2 linked regions of the Neobacillus sp. PS2-9 genome follow. The protein of the gene in region 2 interacts with the protein of the main gene of each other region in a pairwise test. Links are inferred from orthologs where the notes say so. Each region holds a gene or a part of one and is shown on either strand. Other genes may lie near its edges.

Region 1 (8,453 bases), 140 kb from region 2 along the record:
AGAGGTGTAGTTAGATTGTCACAAAATCAAACACCGTTATTTAGCGGTTTACTGGAACATGCAAAAAAAAATCCCACCCAGTTTCATATTCCTGGACATAAAAAAGGGGCTGGAATGGACCCAGAGTTTCGCCAATTTATCGGCGATAACGCCCTATCTATTGACCTTATTAACATTGGTCCCCTTGATGACTTACATTCACCTAAGGGAATGATTAAAAAAGCACAGGAACTAGCAGCAGAAGCATTTGGTGCCGATCATACCTTCTTTTCTGTTCAAGGTACTAGCGGTGCCATTATCGCGATGGTAATGGCTGTTTGTGGACCTGGTGAGAAAATCATTGTTCCAAGAAATGTTCATAAATCTATAATGTCAGCTATTGTTTTTTCTGGATCTATTCCTGTGTTTATTCATCCTGAAATCGATAGAGAATTAGGAATTTCTCACGGAATTACTCCTGAATCAGTGGAACGGGCATTACAGCAACACCCAGATGCAAAAGGGGTATTAGTCATCAATCCCACCTACTTCGGAATTTCTGGAGACCTAAAGAAAATCGTTGAAATTACCCATTCCTACAATATTCCTGTTTTAGTAGATGAAGCACATGGTGTTCACATTCATTTTCATGACGAACTTCCTCTTTCAGCCATGCAGGCTGGTGCTGATATAGCTGCAACTAGCGTCCACAAACTAGGTGGCTCTATGACTCAGAGTTCCATTTTAAATGTACGTGAGGGCTTAGTCTCTGCCAAGCATGTACAATCGATTTTAAGCATGCTTACAACGACTTCAACATCTTATTTATTATTAGCATCACTTGATACTGCCCGAAAGCAATTAGCAACAAACGGGAAGGAGTTAATTGATCGTACAATCAAATTAGCGCAATCCACTCGTAAAAAAATTAATGAAATTGAACATATTCGTTGCATCGGTGAAGAAATTTTAGGCTCTAATGCCACATTTGATTACGATCCGACCAAACTAATCATCTCAGTGAAAGATTTAGGGTTAACCGGTTATGATGTTGAGAAATGGTTGAGAGAAAAGCATAACATTGAAGTAGAGCTTTCTGACCTGTATAACATCCTTTGTATCATCACACTTGGTGACACAGAAGTAGAAACAAATCTTTTAGTAAAAGCCCTGAAAGAGCTTGCTGAGGAATGTGAACACCGTCCAACAAAGATTGAACCAGTGGAGGTTCTGTTACCTGAAATTCCTGTGCTGGCTTTAACCCCTAGAGATGCTTTTTATGCAGAGACTGAAGTGATTCCATTCGAGGAATCTGAAGGAAGAATTATCGCGGAATTTGTTATGGTGTATCCTCCAGGTATTCCTATTTTTATCCCAGGTGAGATTATCACTAAGGAAAATCTTCATTACATTAAGGAAAATCTAGAAGCTGGCCTACCTGTACAAGGGCCAGAGGATGATGAAATGAAAACCATCCATGTAATAAAAGAGTATAAAGCAATTAAATAAATTTTAATAAATAGGCTGTGTTAAAGAACAGTGTTGATTTTTACACCCTGTTGATTGGAGCGGAAGGCACGAAGACTCCTGTGGGAGTATGGTTCAGGGGAGACCCGCAGGCGCTAGCGCCGAGGAGGCTCGCCGAAACACCCACGGAAAGCGAAGTGCCTGGAGCGGAAATCAACAGGCAAGTTTAACAGAGCAAAAAAAATAAAGGCTGACTCAAAGTAAACGAGTCAGCCTGTTTATATTTGGCAGCAATATTTATACTTCTTCTTCGATATGGTGGTTATCACAGCAATTGCATTTAGAGTATAGTACCGTTACTTTTTCATCTTCAAAATGATCAATAGTAGAGTTACAAGTTTGGCATACAAGTGTACCCATTTGTCCTATCCCCTTTTCATAATTGAATATCTTACTATGAAAGCGTTTTAATATCCTTAATTAGATAATAATATATCACATTAATAATTTCAAGCCTAATTTGTATGTCACATTTAAAAAATATCATAAAAAATAGACCCTTTCAGGCCTATTTTTTCTTTTATCTACTCATATTGGGTAACAAAAGGAATGGACGGTAGTGTTTCTCTAAAAAATTCAGCTAGATCAACTGCCTGCTCTTTATCAGGAATACGGAATACAGTTTGAAGGTAATCAATATCTTCAATATCTTTGGGGTCGAGGAGTGTGGAGCGTCCGGTTTGCATGCAAATCACAAGAGGCTTTCCAAAAAACATATTGGTATAAATAATTCCAAAGTCATAACGAGTATCTTCAGTAGTGAAACCAATGAACCTCACTTTTGCATTTTCATGCTCATCATAGAGCTTATCAAATAGTTCCATAAGACTCCTCCTTTTAATTAAATATTTAGAATATTATTATAATTCATTTTTAATAAAATAACAAGAAATGATGACAATTTAATTCTTCTAATTGTTGTCATCACTTTTTATTCAGTGCTAGAATAGAAGGGCATATACTACGGACTATAGGGGGGAATGATGATGGCTGTTAATGCATTTATTAAGCTCGTGCCTTCATCTGCAAAACAAACGATAACCATTGATGAGGTTAAGGAATTATTTTATTACTATAAAGATATTACATCCAAAACAGGCAATCAGGTAAGCTGGGAATTTGGAGAATCTGCCTTTCCTTATGACATCAAAGAAACGGAAGACGGTAAAGGGAAATGGTTTTACTTACAAGCCAATCTAGAACGTTACTATGCCATACTAATTGGTGTTGATACGGAATCGGTTCAAAATGATGACGGTGTTATAAGTGAACAAACATACATACAAGTCACTCTTCCTGAACAATCCACTTATGGAGATAAAGGAAAAGCAAATGAATTCTGTAAATTTCTTGCTAAAAAGCTGCAAGGCGAGCTTCATCTTTTTAATGAAAGAGTCATGTATTATTACCCAAGAAAATAAAAAGCAACGAAAGGCTCCTATAGGAGCTTTTTTAATGCATAATTTGAGCCATTGTATAATGAAATGAAGTATAGATAACTAAGCTTAACGCGGTAATAAAGAGGGTTTTACGGACTGACTTTGTGACATAATTTCCGATTAAAAATGCTAAGTAAAAAAACACAAAAAACATAATGACTTTATAGATGAGTTGATCATGCTTTGAAAGCCATTCAATAAACGTAAATCCGCTCCAAATAATAAATTGTAAAAGCATGACAATATATACTCTCATTTTTATCACCACTCAACTTCTCTTTATCCATTTGGTGTTTTAAGTATATGAATAAAATCGGGTCATAAGTTATTTTTTTAACACCTCCTCTATATTAAAATTCGCTGAAAAAAAATAAAGTCCTTTCCGTTTTTCGGAAAGGACTTTTATTTTTATTATTTAATGATATGGATTGGGCTGCCTAGGGCAACTTCAGCAGCTTCCATTGTAATTTCACCAAGTGTTGGGTGAGCATGAATTGTCATCGCTAAGTCTTCCGCTGTCATTCCTGCTTCAATGGCAAGACCAAGTTCAGCAATCATATCAGAAGCGCTTGCTCCGGCAATTTGAGCACCAATTACAAGACCATCTTCTTTACGTGTAATAAGCTTTAAGAAACCGTCAGCACTGTCTAGAGAAAGCGCACGGCCGTTTGCTGCAAATGGGAATTTAGCAGCAACCACTTCGATGCCTTCTTCTTTTGCTTGACTTTCAGTATATCCTACCTGTGCTAACTCAGGATCTGAGAAAACAACTGCTGGAATTCCTAAATAATCAATTTCAGACGGATGACCAGCAATCGCTTCAGCAGCAATTTTCGCTTCATATGATGCCTTATGTGCTAGTTGAGGACCAGCAACAACATCACCAATTGCATAAATATTGCTTAAGCTTGTACGGCATTGCTTGTCAATTTCAATTAAGCCACGGTCGCTTAACTTCACTCCAGCTTCCTCTAAGCCCATTTCATCAGTGTTTGGACGACGGCCAACCATTACAAAAACATAATCAGCTTCGATTTTCTTTTCTTCGCCTTTTGTTTCAAATGTTACCACTACGCCGTTTTCAGTTTCTTCGACACCCTTGGCAAATGCTTTTGTATAGAATTCCGCACCTTTTTTCTTCATCGTTTTCTTAACAAGAGCAGCCATTTGCTTATCAAATACTCCCATGCCTAAAATTTCATCGGCACCCTCTAAAACAGTTACTTGCGTGCCAAAGTTTGCATAGGCGCCACCAAGTTCAATCCCAATAACACCGCCGCCAATAACAACGATCTTTTCAGGAATTTCATTTAGATTAAGAGCACCTGTAGAATTTAGAACACGCTTTGAATATTTAAATGCTGGTAATTCAATTGGACGTGATCCAGTTGCAACGATAGCATTTTTAAAGGTATATGTTTGTGCAGATGTTTCATCCATTACACGAAGTGTATTGGCATCTACAAAGTACGCTTCACCACGAACAACATTCACTTTATTGCCTTTTAGTAATCCTTCAACGCCACCAGTTAATTTCTTAACAACACCAGCTTTGAATTCTTGTACCTTTGAAAAATCAACCTTAACATTTTCAGCTGTAATTCCGAAAGATTCAGAATGTACAGCTGTTTCATAACGGTGACCCGCAGAAATTAAGGCTTTTGAAGGGATACATCCAACATTTAGACATACACCACCAATATATTCCTTTTCAACAATGGTCACTTTTTGTCCAAGCTGAGCAGCGCGGATTGCGGCAACATATCCTCCAGGACCGGAACCGATGACTATAGTATCTGTTTCAATTGGGAAATCTCCAACTACCATTTTTCTTACGCCTCCATTAACAATAGTTCTGGATCGTTCAATAAACGTTTAATATGATTCATTGCGTTTTGCGCTGTTGCACCATCAATCATTCGGTGGTCGAAGCTTAACGATAATGCTAACACAGGAGCCGCAACAATTTCGCCATTTCGAACGATTGGTTTTTCTGCAATACGACCTACACCAAGGATAGCTACTTCTGGATGGTTAATAACTGGTGTAAACCATTGACCGCCAGCAGAACCGATGTTGGAAATTGTGCAAGATGCACCCTTCATTTCATTTGGAGCAAGTTTTCCATCACGAGCTTTTCCAGCCAATTCATTAATTTCATTTGAAATTGTGAAGACTGACTTACGATCAGCATCTTTTACAACTGGAACTAATAGACCTTTTTCAGTATCTGCTGCAATTCCGATGTTGTAGTAGTGCTTGTGGATAATTTCATTTGTTGCATCATCAAGAGATGTATTTAAAGCAGGGAACTCTCTTAATGCACTTGTTAATGCTTTTACGATATATGGTAAGAAAGTAAGCTTGATGCCTTTTGCCGCAGCTACTTCCTTGAATTTCTTACGGTGTGCAACAAGTTTCGTAACATCGATTTCATCCATAAGAGTTACGTGTGGAGCAGTGTGCTTAGAGTTAACCATTGCTTTTGCAATCGCCTTACGGATACCGCTCATCTTCTCACGTGTTTCTGGATATTCCCCTTGTGGAATTGGAGTTGGTGCTGCTGCTGCCTTAGGAGCTTCCTCCACTGCTTCTGCTGCTTGTGGTGCCGCCTGTGGCGCTGCTGCTGCTCCTCCACTTAAGAAGGCATCAATATCATTCTTCAAAATACGTCCATTGTTACCTGTTCCTGCAACTAAGGCGATCTGAACACCTTTTTCACGTGCATATTTACGAACAGATGGCATAGCGATAATACGACGATTTGGATCTACTTCCACTGCAGGTTGGGCTGCTACTGCTGGCGCAGGTGCTGCTGCTGGTGCAGGTGTAGCTTCTTGCTTAGCTTCTGGTGCTGGCGCTGCTGGCGCTTCTTGTTTAGGCTCCTCATCACCATGGTCACCTTTGAATTGTAGATTTTCATATCCTGGAGCATCAAATGTTACGAGTACCTGTCCAACAGTCGCTACAGTTCCTTCGCCAATTAAAACTTCCAAAACTGTTCCCTCTACTGGAGAAGGAATTTCAACTACTGCTTTATCATTTTGTATTTCGCAAAGTACGTCGTCTTCTTGGACTTTATCGCCTGGTTTGATGAACCATTTTACGATTTCCCCTTCATGAATACCTTCACCGATGTCAGGCATTTTAAATTGGAATGTGGTTGCGGTTGCGCTCACTGGGATTCATCTCCTATAATATATAGATTTCAGTAGAACCTCTTTTAGAAAGTTAAAACTTTTTTAGCTGTTTCGATTACGTCTTTATAGTTTGGAAGCCATACAGATTCAGCTTGTGAGAAAGGATAAATTGTATCTGCAGCAGTAACACGTAATACTGGTGCTTCTAAGCTAAGGATGGCACGATCGTTAATCTCAGCAACTACGTTAGCTGCGACCCCTGCTTGTTTTTGTGCTTCTTGAACAACAATGGCACGACCTGTTTTTTCAACAGAAGCAATAATTGTATCGATATCAAGCGGGCTAATTGTACGTAAATCTACAACTTCTACAGAGTGTCCTTCTTTAGCTAATTCATCTGCAGCTTTTAATGACTCATGGACCATAGCACCGTAAGTAATGATAGATAAATCTGTACCTTCACGTTTTACATCCGCTTTTCCAAGTGGAATTGTATACTCTTCTTCAGGAACTTCCTGACGGAATGCACGATATAATTTTAAATGCTCTAAGAATACAACTGGGTCATTGTCACGAATCGCTGACAATAATAATCCTTTTGCATCATAAGGTGTTGAAGGAACAACAACCTTCAGACCAGGTGTTTGGGCCATTAACCCCTCTAAGCTGTCTGAGTGAAGTTCAGGTGTATGTACCCCACCACCAAACGGAGAACGAACAGTTATCGGCATATTGTAACGGCCACCAGAACGGTAACGCATACGTGACATTTGTCCAGCAATAGAATCCATTACTTCAAAAACAAATCCGAAGAATTGAATTTCAGGGATTGGACGGAAACCTGTTAAAGCAAGACCAATTGATAACCCACCAATACCAGATTCAGCAAGTGGTGTATCAAACACACGATCTTCCCCAAACTCTTTATGAAGTCCTTCAGTTGCACGGAATACTCCGCCATTAACACCAACGTCTTCCCCAAAAACGAGTGTTTTAGGATCGTTGCGCAACTCAGTTCTTAATGCATCAGTGATTGCTTGAATCATTGTCATTTGAGCCATGACTTACTTCGACTCCTTTGCTTGATAAATTTCATATTGTTCTTTAAGGTTATGAGGCATTTCTTCGTACATAATGGACATTAGGTCGGTTACCTTTTGCTTAGGAGCCGCGTCCGCTTGTTTAATCGCCTCTTTAATATCTTCTTTTGCTTTTTCGATTACTTCGTTCTCTTTTTCTTCGTTCCAAATTCCTTTCTTTTCTAGGAACTTACGGAAACGTACTAAAGGATCCTTCTTTTCCCACTCATTATCTAGGTCAGACGTACGGTAACGAGTTGGGTCATCACCTGCCATTGTGTGCGGGCCATAACGATATGTTAAAGTCTCAATTAAAGTAGGTCCTTCACCATTAATCGCACGTTCACGAGCATCACGAGTAGCAGCGTAAACAGCTAGTGGGTCCATACCATCAACTTGAATTCCAGGAATACCTGCAGCAACAGCTTTTTGAGCAACAGTTTTAGCTGCTGATTGTTTTTCAACTGGAGTAGAAATAGCAAAACGGTTATTTTGAACAACGAAAATAGCTGGAGCCTTGAACGCACCCGCAAAGTTTAGACCTTCATAGAAGTCACCTTGAGAAGCTCCGCCATCACCTGTATAAGTAATCGCTACAGATTTTGCACCATTCTTTTTCATACCAAGGGCAACACCTGCAGCTTGGATGATTTGAGCACCAATAATGATTTGTGGAGAAATAACGTTAACACCTTCTGGAATTTTATTTCCTTGGAAGTGTCCACGAGAGAATAAGAATGCTTGGTATAATGGAAGACCATGCCAAATCATTTGAGGAACATCACGATAACCTGGTAAGATGAAGTCTTCTTTTTCTAATGCAAACTGTGATGCTAGTTGAGATGCTTCCTGGCCAGCAGTTGGCGCATAGAAACCTAGTCTTCCTTGACGATTTAAAGAAATGGATCTTTGGTCAAGAATTCGTGTATATACCATACGACGCATTAATTCCTGAAGCTGCTCATCTGATAGCTCAGGCATTGCTGCTTCGTTTACAACTTCACCTTCTTCATTAAGAATTTGAAGTGTTTGAAATTGATCCTCTACAGCTTCGAGTGCTTTTTTAGCATTAAGCTGGGCATTCTGAGTTTTAGAAGCCATTTGGGTCACCTCTTCCTTTCTATTCAAAGAAAAAATTTTTAAATAAATCCACTAAGTTAGATTACCCCAAAAACGCACGGGTCATGTTGGTCTAGTTCTTGAAATTACTAATTGATAGTTTTTCACAGAAAAGAGAAGAAAAAACGAAAAATCTTCCTTCTGCCAACATTTTATTCTGTATCATTATT
Region 2 (8,456 bases):
TGTTTACCGTTACAGGATATTGCACTGCCTGACTGCCGTTTTGAAGACCAGCTTGATTTTGCTGTGGAAGGACACTAATCGTGGTGACTTCTCCCTGCCATTTTTGTTCTGGTACTGCGTCCGAACGCAAAGTAACTTTTTGTCCACTGCTTACCTTTATAGAATCGTATTCAGATAAGAGTCCTGTAGCGGTTAATCCTTCAAGCTTTCCGATATGTATAAGGGGCTCAAGATTCGATGCTTCTGCAGTGGATGTACCTTGTTTTTTCACCGTTAAAACAACACCATCAATTGTACTTCTTATCTCTAATTCGCTTTGACGCTTACTAAGCAAATCCTTTTGAAGGGAGGCTTGCTTAAGATCAATATTGGCTAACTTTTTTTCCATTTCAAGCTGCTCACGTTCAGGGGCAAGCTGTTTTTTAGCTTCCTCTTTTCCAACCTGTTCAGCTAATGTTGTTTCTTTTTCCTTAAGCTGTTTTATTTTTTTATCTAGTTGGGTAATTTTCAGATTAGCTGATTCAATGGCTAATTTATTTTGCTCCCTTTCCAGGTCGAGTTGAGGATTTTGAAGTGTGGCCAACACTGTACCTTTTTTAACCGTCTGCCCTTCTTTAACAAGTAAATCCTTCAATTCGCCTTTTTCTGGTGAAGTATAAACCACTTGTTCCTCGTGCAATTTAACTGTGCCGGGAATCATTAATAAAGAGGAAATTTCCTCCTGTGTTATTTGTACGATTTTTACAGAAGATCCTTTTGCAAAAACCTGACGGTAGACGCTTACTCCAATCATTATAATGATTAAGCTGACAACACCTATGGTAATCCATATTTTCTTTTTCATTTTATGCGGACAAAAGAAGAGTCCCGCTCTTCAAGAGGGGAACTTCCCTTCTCCTGTTCTCCCTTCAATTTTTCAAGTTTTGTAGTTTAAAGTTTTGGCACGTCTTGTAACAAGGTTCCGATTAAACCAAAACCAATCCCGATTAAGAAGAAAATAATTGCAATGGTCCAAGCAAGCCCCTTTGAGAATTGACCTGTTTTGTGAAGTCCCAAAGCTGTTAAAATTAATGTCCAAATACCGAATACTTCGATTGAGCCTAGGAACCCGGCCTTATCTTGATTTAATAATCCTGCTAAACTAGTAACATATATTTCAACGTCCCCACCTATCGCATACCTAATTCCCATATTTAAAATAAGACCAACAGCTCCGATGACCATAATAAAAGTATTCATGGAAAATAACTGTTTAAAGGTTACTGATGAACTCGCAATCTTAGCTATCGCCAATTGGATGGCACTGCTAATCAACACACCCAAAATAGGCGAAATGATACCTGTTATTGCTACTGTAATTTTAGTAATGGTTAATACTATTTCTACCTGATCTTCTGGGAGCCCCTGATCAATTAACGTTGAAGCATCAATGCTAAAAGCCATAAAGACGGTTCCTATTGCGTATAGAATACTAACAATCACTAATGGTACCCATATTTTTGGATTTTCTCTAATCCTCTCAAACTGTTGCACCGGATTCGTAAACATTCCAAATAAACTCGGTTTCTCTTTCTGTACCTTAACCTCATTTTGTAATTCCATTTTCTAACCCCCTATTTCCACTTATGTAAAATATTCCTAGTAGGTATACGACACCCTAGTTAAAAAGTTTCACTTTTTTTTCAACAAATTGATGGCACAAAAAATAGGACGAAGATTTCTTCGCCCTACGTTTTATTTTTTTATTAGGCTCTGTTAAACTTGCCTGTTGATTTCCGCTCCAGGCACTTCGCTTTCCGTGGGTGTTTCGGCGAGCCTCCTCGGCGCATGCGCCTGCGGGTCTCCCCTGAACCATACTCCCACAGGAGTCTTCGTGCCTTCCGCTCCAATCAACATGGTGTAAAAAATCAACACTGTTCTTTAACACAGCCTTTTAATAAGGTATGTTTTTTTATTAAGGTACGATATTCCCTGCTGCCTTGTAGATGGAATACCATTCTTCTCGTGTTAAGCGGATATCGGAGCCTTTACATGCGTCCTTCATCCGTTCTACTTTGGTTGTTCCAAGCACGACTTGGATATTAGCTGGATGACGTGTAATCCATGCTGTTGCGATAGCTGTATTGGTCAATCCGTATTTTTCAGCAATCGTATCAATTACCTGATTTAACTCAGGATATTTTTCAACATCACCTAAAAATGATCCTTCGAAGAAGCCGTGTTGGTATGGGGACCATGCTTGCATGGTGATGTCGTGTAGTCGGCAATATTCTAACACACTGCTATCGCGATTGATGGACTGGTCGATATTCATGTTTAACGCAATTCCAGAATCAATCATTGGTGTGTGCGCAATACTAAACTGCAGCTGGTTTACCACCAATTTATAAGGGATATACTTCTGCAACAGTTCTATTTGGGCTGGATTATGGTTCGATACACCAAAGTACTTTACTTTTCCATTCGTATAAAGTTCTTCAAAGGCCTCCGCAACCTCAGCAGGATCCATTAATGGATCTGGACGATGAAGTAGTAAAATATCGAGGTATTCGGTGTTTAACCTTTTTAAAATCCCGTCAACGGATGAAATAATATACTCTTTTGAGAAATCAAAAAAACCGGAACGAATCCCGCATTTACTTTGGATAATCATTTTTTCACGGATGCTTGCATTCATCTGAATAGCTTCTGAAAAGATCTCTTCGCTTTTTCCTTTGCCATAAATATCTGCATGGTCAAAGAAATTAATCCCTTCGTCCATGGCCGTACGTATCAGCTCTTCTGCTTCAACCAAGGAAAGTTGAGGCAAGCGCATATTTCCCATTATGATATTGGATGCTTTTAAATCTGTATTGGCAATGTTTATGTATTTCATGTAAAAGCCCTCCTTTTTCCTAATCATTCACATTATACTCTAACTTTCTCCATAATCCCAAAAGCGAGGATCAATAAACAAAAAAGGAAGCGAAAAAATCAAACAGACCTAAAGGGTCTGTTTGATTAGTGAAGTTTATTGAAATTCTATGAACCTCTTATCCTTCTAATAATAATGAGTGTGGATCTTCTAACAATTCTTTTACAGTCGCCAGGAAGCTAACTGCCTCTTTTCCGTCCACAATACGATGATCATATGAAAGTGCAATATACATCATTGGACGGTTTTCCATTCGTTCACGATCAATCGCAATTGGTCTTGTTTGGATTTTATGCATACCAAGAATCCCTACTTGAGGACTATTCAAAATCGGGGTTGACATCAACGATCCAAAAACCCCGCCGTTAGTAATTGTAAATGTTCCGCCTTGCAAATCATTAAGAGTAAGGGCATTATCACGAGCTTTTTTACCAAGATTACTGATATCTTGTTCGATTTCCGCAAAATTCTTCTGGTTTGCACCGCGTACAACAGGTACGACCAACCCTTCAGGTGCTGCAACAGCAATTCCGATGTCATAAAATTTCTTAATAATCAATTCATCGCCTTGAATTTCCGCATTTAACAAAGGAAATTGCTTTAAAGCTGAAACAACTGCTTTAGTAAAGAACGACATGAACCCAAGACGAACACCATGTTTTTCATAAAAAGCATCTTTTCGTTGATTGCGTAGGTCCATAATAGCCGACATATCGACTTCGTTAAATGTGGTCAACATCGCCGCTGTGTGTTGAACTTCTACTAAGCGTTTAGCGATAGTTTGGCGACGGCGGGACATTTTCACTCGTTCCACTGGTTTGTCAAACTCTTCATCTATTTGTTGTACTGCCGGCTTTGGGCTTGATTTTTCCACTTTTGTTTCTTCTTTTACAACAGGAGGTGCCGAGGTATGTGCTTTTACATCTTCAGGTCTAATTCTGCCAAGTGGATCACGGCTGCATACTTGGGATAAATCGATCCCCATTTCTCTTGCCAATTTTCTTGCCGCTGGTGAAGCAATTGGACTTGCGGCTTTCGGAAGTTCAGGCTCAGGTTGTACACCCTGTTGATTAAAGGTTTCTACTTCTGCCGTTTTTTCCGGTGTAGAGGTTGGAGCAGATGGAGTTGCTCCTGCACTAGTATTCTCTTCGATAATAGCAATTACATCCCCTACCTCAACAATATCGCCAGGTTCTTTTAGAACCTTTGTGACTACACCTGAGTATTCGGCATTTATTTCAATATTAACTTTGTCAGTTTCTAGCTCAACAACACTATCACCTTTAGTTACTTTATCACCAATATTAATGAGCCATTGTGCAATTGTTCCTTCTGTAATGGATTCTGCCAGTTCTGGTACTTTGATTTCAATCATGTGTCGTATCCTCCTAGAAATGATGTTAAATCTTCGATTATGTTAGTCTATTCAACTCTAGTATTTTGCGGGTTGATGATGGATCATTAAAAATTAAATCGTATGTTTGTTTCTTTACTATCTACTAGACTTCTGAAATTCAAAGCCTGTTGAATAATACGTTCTTGTTCCTGCTTATGAACGGTTGAATCGCCGCCTGCTGTACTTGAACGTTTTTGACGACCGATGTAACCAACTGTCAGGCTGTCAGAAGATGCAAGTTCAAAAAGAGTTGGGGCAATATAATGCCACACGCCCATATTTTTCGGTTCTTCCTGTACCCACATGATTTCCTTCAGGTTCGGGTAACGCTTAATGATCGCTTCTACTTTTTCTATTGGAAATGGATACAATTGTTCGATTCGAACGATGTGTATCTCTTCTAAGCTTTGATTTTGTTTCCTTGAGTCGATTTCCACAGCTAAATCAATCGCCATCTTACCGGTTGTTAACACTAAACGCTTTACCTTATCAATCTCTTTTCCAAGCTTCGACTGTTCCACTACTGTTTGAAAATGGCCTTCGCTTAGATCAGTCCCAGAAGAAGCGACTAACGGATGACGCAGAAGACTCTTTGGCGTCATAATCACCAATGGACGAACAAACTCTGTTCCTAAGATGGATGCTTGACGACGTAAAATATGAAAATATTGCGCCGCACTTGTCAGATTGGCAACCGTCCAGTTATTTTCAGCTGCTAACTGTAAAAAACGTTCAGGTCGGGCACTGGAATGCTCCGGACCTTGCCCTTCATAGCCGTGAGGCAACAGGAGTATCATCCCTGATTTTTGCCCCCATTTTGCTCTTGCAGATGAAATAAATTGATCATAGAGAGGCTGTGCTGTGTTGGCGAAGTCTCCATATTGTGCTTCCCACATGACAAGGGTTTCAGGAGCAAATACATTGTATCCATATTCAAAACCTACAACAGCCGCTTCCGAAAGCGGGCTATTATGAACCGCAAACGATGCTCGAGCATCGGGAAGATGATGCAGTGGTGAGTAGGTTTCATTTGTTTCTGAATCGTGGAGCACTATGTGACGTTGGGCAAAGGTTCCGCGCTCAGAATCTTGACCAGTGAGACGAATTGGCGTACCGTCTTTTAACATCGAAGCAAATGCCAGCACTTCCGCTACTGCCCATTCTACCTTTCCGTTCTCTTCTAGTGCGTTATCACGGCGCTCAAGGATTCGCTTTAATTTTGGATAAACATGAAAACCATCCGGCCATTTGAGTAAATCCTGGTTTAATTTACGAAGCGTATCAAGTGGCACGCTTGTTCCAAGCGGTGGAATTCCTTTGGAAATTACCCTCGGAACCTCTATTTCTACAAAGGGTTCACTCTGCTTCTTCTCTTCCACGTTTTCATACTCAGCCTGCAACTTTTCTTGAACGCGGCGATTGATTTCCTCCACTTCTTCTTGATTAATAATGCCTTTATTTTGTAATTGATTAGAATACAAGGCTCTTACAGTTGGATGCTTCACAATTTTTCTGTATACCTGCGGCTGGGTGACCGCTGGATCGTCCATTTCATTGTGGCCAAATCGACGGTATCCAACTAAATCAATCAAGAAGTCTTTTTGGAACCTATTCCGATATTGATAGGCAAGTCGAACTGCTGCTAGACAGGCTTCAGGATCGTCCGCATTAACATGAATAATCGGAATCTCAAATCCTTTCGCCAAGTCACTTGAATATCTCGTCGAACGAGAATCGTGGCTATCGGTCGTAAAGCCGACCATATTGTTGGCAATGATATGAATCGTTCCGCCTGTTCGATATCCTTTTAACCCACTTAAATTTAAGGTCTCCGCTACAATTCCCTGACCTGGAAAGGCTGCATCGCCATGAACTAAAATCGCAAACGCCCTATTTACATCCTGCTTAGGGTAACCAGCATTCTTTCGTTCTTCTTGGGCGGCTCTTGCAAACCCTTCGACGACTGGATCGACAAATTCCAGATGACTCGGATTATTGGCTAAGGTAATTCGTGTGCGCATCTTACCGGAGCCATCCATGAATCGATTGCGTCCTAAATGGTATTTCACATCTCCAGTCCAGCCCTCACTAATGTCAACTAAATCTTCTGACGGTCCCTGTTGTTTGGCTGATGAATGTTGAAATTCAGAGAACATCTTGCTGTATGGTTTGTTCAATACATGTGCAAGGACACTTAAACGGCCGCGATGCGCCATTCCAATTACGACATTCCGTGCCCCATTCCCGACACCTTCGTGTACCGCTTCATTCAACATTGGAACAAGCATGTCAACACCTTCAATGGAAAATCGCTTTTGACCCACGAAGGTTTTATGCAAAAATTGTTCGAATCCTTCAACCTCTGTTAAAGACTGCAACAAATTCGTTTGTTCTTCTTTAGATAAGGAGCGATGCAATGAACCAGTCTCTACCATTTGATTGAGCCATACTCGTTCATCCATCAGTTGAACATGATTAAATTCATAAGCTAGTGTGGAAGTATAAACACTTTTTAGATGGTTCATAGCATCCCATGCGGTTTGAATGCCTTCCGGTGCCTCTTCCCAAACTAGCTTAGCTGGTATCGCTTTCAAATCATTTTCACTTACCCCATGTTTTGCTGGTTTAAACAACTCTTGATTTTGTAGATTTACCTCTAATGGATTCAGGTTTGCAGCTAAATGACCATTGAAACGTATTTCATCAAGGAGTTTTACCACTTTTAGTATTTTTTGTATATTTACGGATTGATTAGATTCGATAGATTCTTTATTAAGGGGCTCTTCGTTGTCTCGTAACTCAAAAGACAAAGGTGAACCACATTTAATAAATAGTTCTTTTAATTTTGGATCAATGGAGTCTTCTCCGTTCGTATATCGTTCATATTGTTCGATTACATAGCCAAGGTTTGGGCCATTGAATTTTCTCCACGGATTTTGTTGATTCTTTTGTACTTCCATTCACAATTCCCCCATTGTTGTGTTGCTTTATATGTCTCGTTTCGGATTATTTAGTGAACTTATAATTAATTGCTTATGGTTAAGGATAATGTAATAATTGAAATAAATAAAATGCTAAATTATTATATTAATCTATAAAAAATTTTTATATCAGATAGTTAGGTGGAACAATGGATTACCGTGACTGGGAAATACTAAAGGTACTATATCAACAAAAAAATCTTACAAAAACAGCCCGCCTTTTATTTCTTACTCAGCCTGCATTAACAACTCGCTTAAAGCATATGCAGGAAGAATTAGGTGTTAAAATCGTAACCCGTGAAAGCAGGGGAGTACATTTTACCCCACAAGGAGAATATCTTGTCCATTGTGCGGAAGAGGCTCTTGCTCATTACGAAAAGATAAAAGAAAATGTCCAAAATATGAGTAACAATGAAAGTGATGAAGTAGTAGGTACGTTGAAATTGGGGGTATCTAATTTTTTCGCAAATTATGAACTTCCATATGTTTTGAAACTATTTAAAAAGCAATATCCTCATGTGGAATTTAAAGTAACAACGGGATGGAGCAGAGACGTAACACAACTTATACATAATAAGGATGTACATATCAGCTTTGTCCGTGGAGATTATGGCTGGCGTGGTTTATCGAAACATCAATTATTTGAGGAAACCATCTGCATTGCTTCAAAAAAAGAGTTTGAAATGGAGGACCTCCCTCGTCTTCCTAGAATCGAATATAAAGGTGATTACTTATTAAGATCAGTCATTGACCATTGGTGGGCAGAAAATTTTGCGCAAGCCCCCTTTATCAGTATAGAAGTGGACCAAGTAGATCCATGTAAGGAAATGGTTATCAATGGTTTAGGCTACGGCATTTTGTCCAGTAGAGTACTTACTGGAAAAGAAGACTTATTCAAAATCCACTTAACAGATCAAGAAGGAAATCCAATTTTGCGAAGAACGTGGATGTATTACCATGAAGAATCGCTGGAATGGAATGTGGTGAAGGCGTTCGTTCATTTTATTAAGAATTTTGATTGGAAAGATAATTGAATGGAACTGAAATTGATCGGGTCACGCAGACTACTTCTACGTGACCCATTTCTCTGCCTAGGCTGATTTGCGGTTACATTGGTTCCTTCTACGTAATTAATGGACTGCTAGTTTTAATATTCTAGTCTACA

What was found.
Region 1: the proteins of odhB (region 2) and lpdA interact in binary tests that used the Escherichia coli proteins (3 or more experiments, as listed by UniProt). The link is inferred for Neobacillus sp. PS2-9 from one-to-one orthologs.

What each region holds. Positions count from the first base shown.
Region 1 is NZ_CP133269.1:3,713,023-3,721,475, forward strand. What follows is about bases 2,565-5,522. They hold lpdA (dihydrolipoyl dehydrogenase), read right to left. Parts: upstream 4,773-5,522; coding sequence 3,357-4,772; downstream 2,565-3,356. Other genes in these bases: RCG25_RS18670 (DUF1885 family protein), read left to right, coding at 2,565-2,927; RCG25_RS18675 (hypothetical protein), read right to left, coding at 2,959-3,201; RCG25_RS18685 (dihydrolipoamide acetyltransferase family protein), read right to left, coding at 4,778-5,522. Outside these bases: RCG25_RS18655 (aminotransferase class I/II-fold pyridoxal phosphate-dependent enzyme), read left to right, coding at 16-1,488; RCG25_RS18660 (GapA-binding peptide SR1P), read right to left, coding at 1,744-1,866; RCG25_RS18665 (DUF3055 domain-containing protein), read right to left, coding at 2,031-2,330; more of RCG25_RS18670, read left to right, coding at 2,493-2,564; more of RCG25_RS18685, read right to left, coding at 5,523-6,091; RCG25_RS18690 (alpha-ketoacid dehydrogenase subunit beta), read right to left, coding at 6,169-7,146; pdhA (pyruvate dehydrogenase (acetyl-transferring) E1 component subunit alpha), read right to left, coding at 7,150-8,265. UniProt on the Escherichia coli protein: Lipoamide dehydrogenase is a component of the glycine cleavage system as well as of the alpha-ketoacid dehydrogenase complexes.
Region 2 is NZ_CP133269.1:3,852,555-3,861,010, forward strand. What follows is about bases 2,162-5,122. They hold odhB (2-oxoglutarate dehydrogenase complex dihydrolipoyllysine-residue succinyltransferase), read right to left. Parts: upstream 4,290-5,122; coding sequence 3,033-4,289; downstream 2,162-3,032. Other genes in these bases: RCG25_RS19365 (aldo/keto reductase), read right to left, coding at 2,162-2,875; RCG25_RS19375 (2-oxoglutarate dehydrogenase E1 component), read right to left, coding at 4,376-5,122. Outside these bases: RCG25_RS19355 (efflux RND transporter periplasmic adaptor subunit), read right to left, coding at 1-844; RCG25_RS19360 (YknW family membrane protein), read right to left, coding at 931-1,602; more of RCG25_RS19365, read right to left, coding at 1,955-2,161; more of RCG25_RS19375, read right to left, coding at 5,123-7,270; RCG25_RS19380 (LysR family transcriptional regulator), read left to right, coding at 7,441-8,325; RCG25_RS19385 (DeoR/GlpR family DNA-binding transcription regulator), read right to left, coding at 8,447-8,456. UniProt on the Escherichia coli protein: E2 component of the 2-oxoglutarate dehydrogenase (OGDH) complex which catalyzes the second step in the conversion of 2-oxoglutarate to succinyl-CoA and CO(2).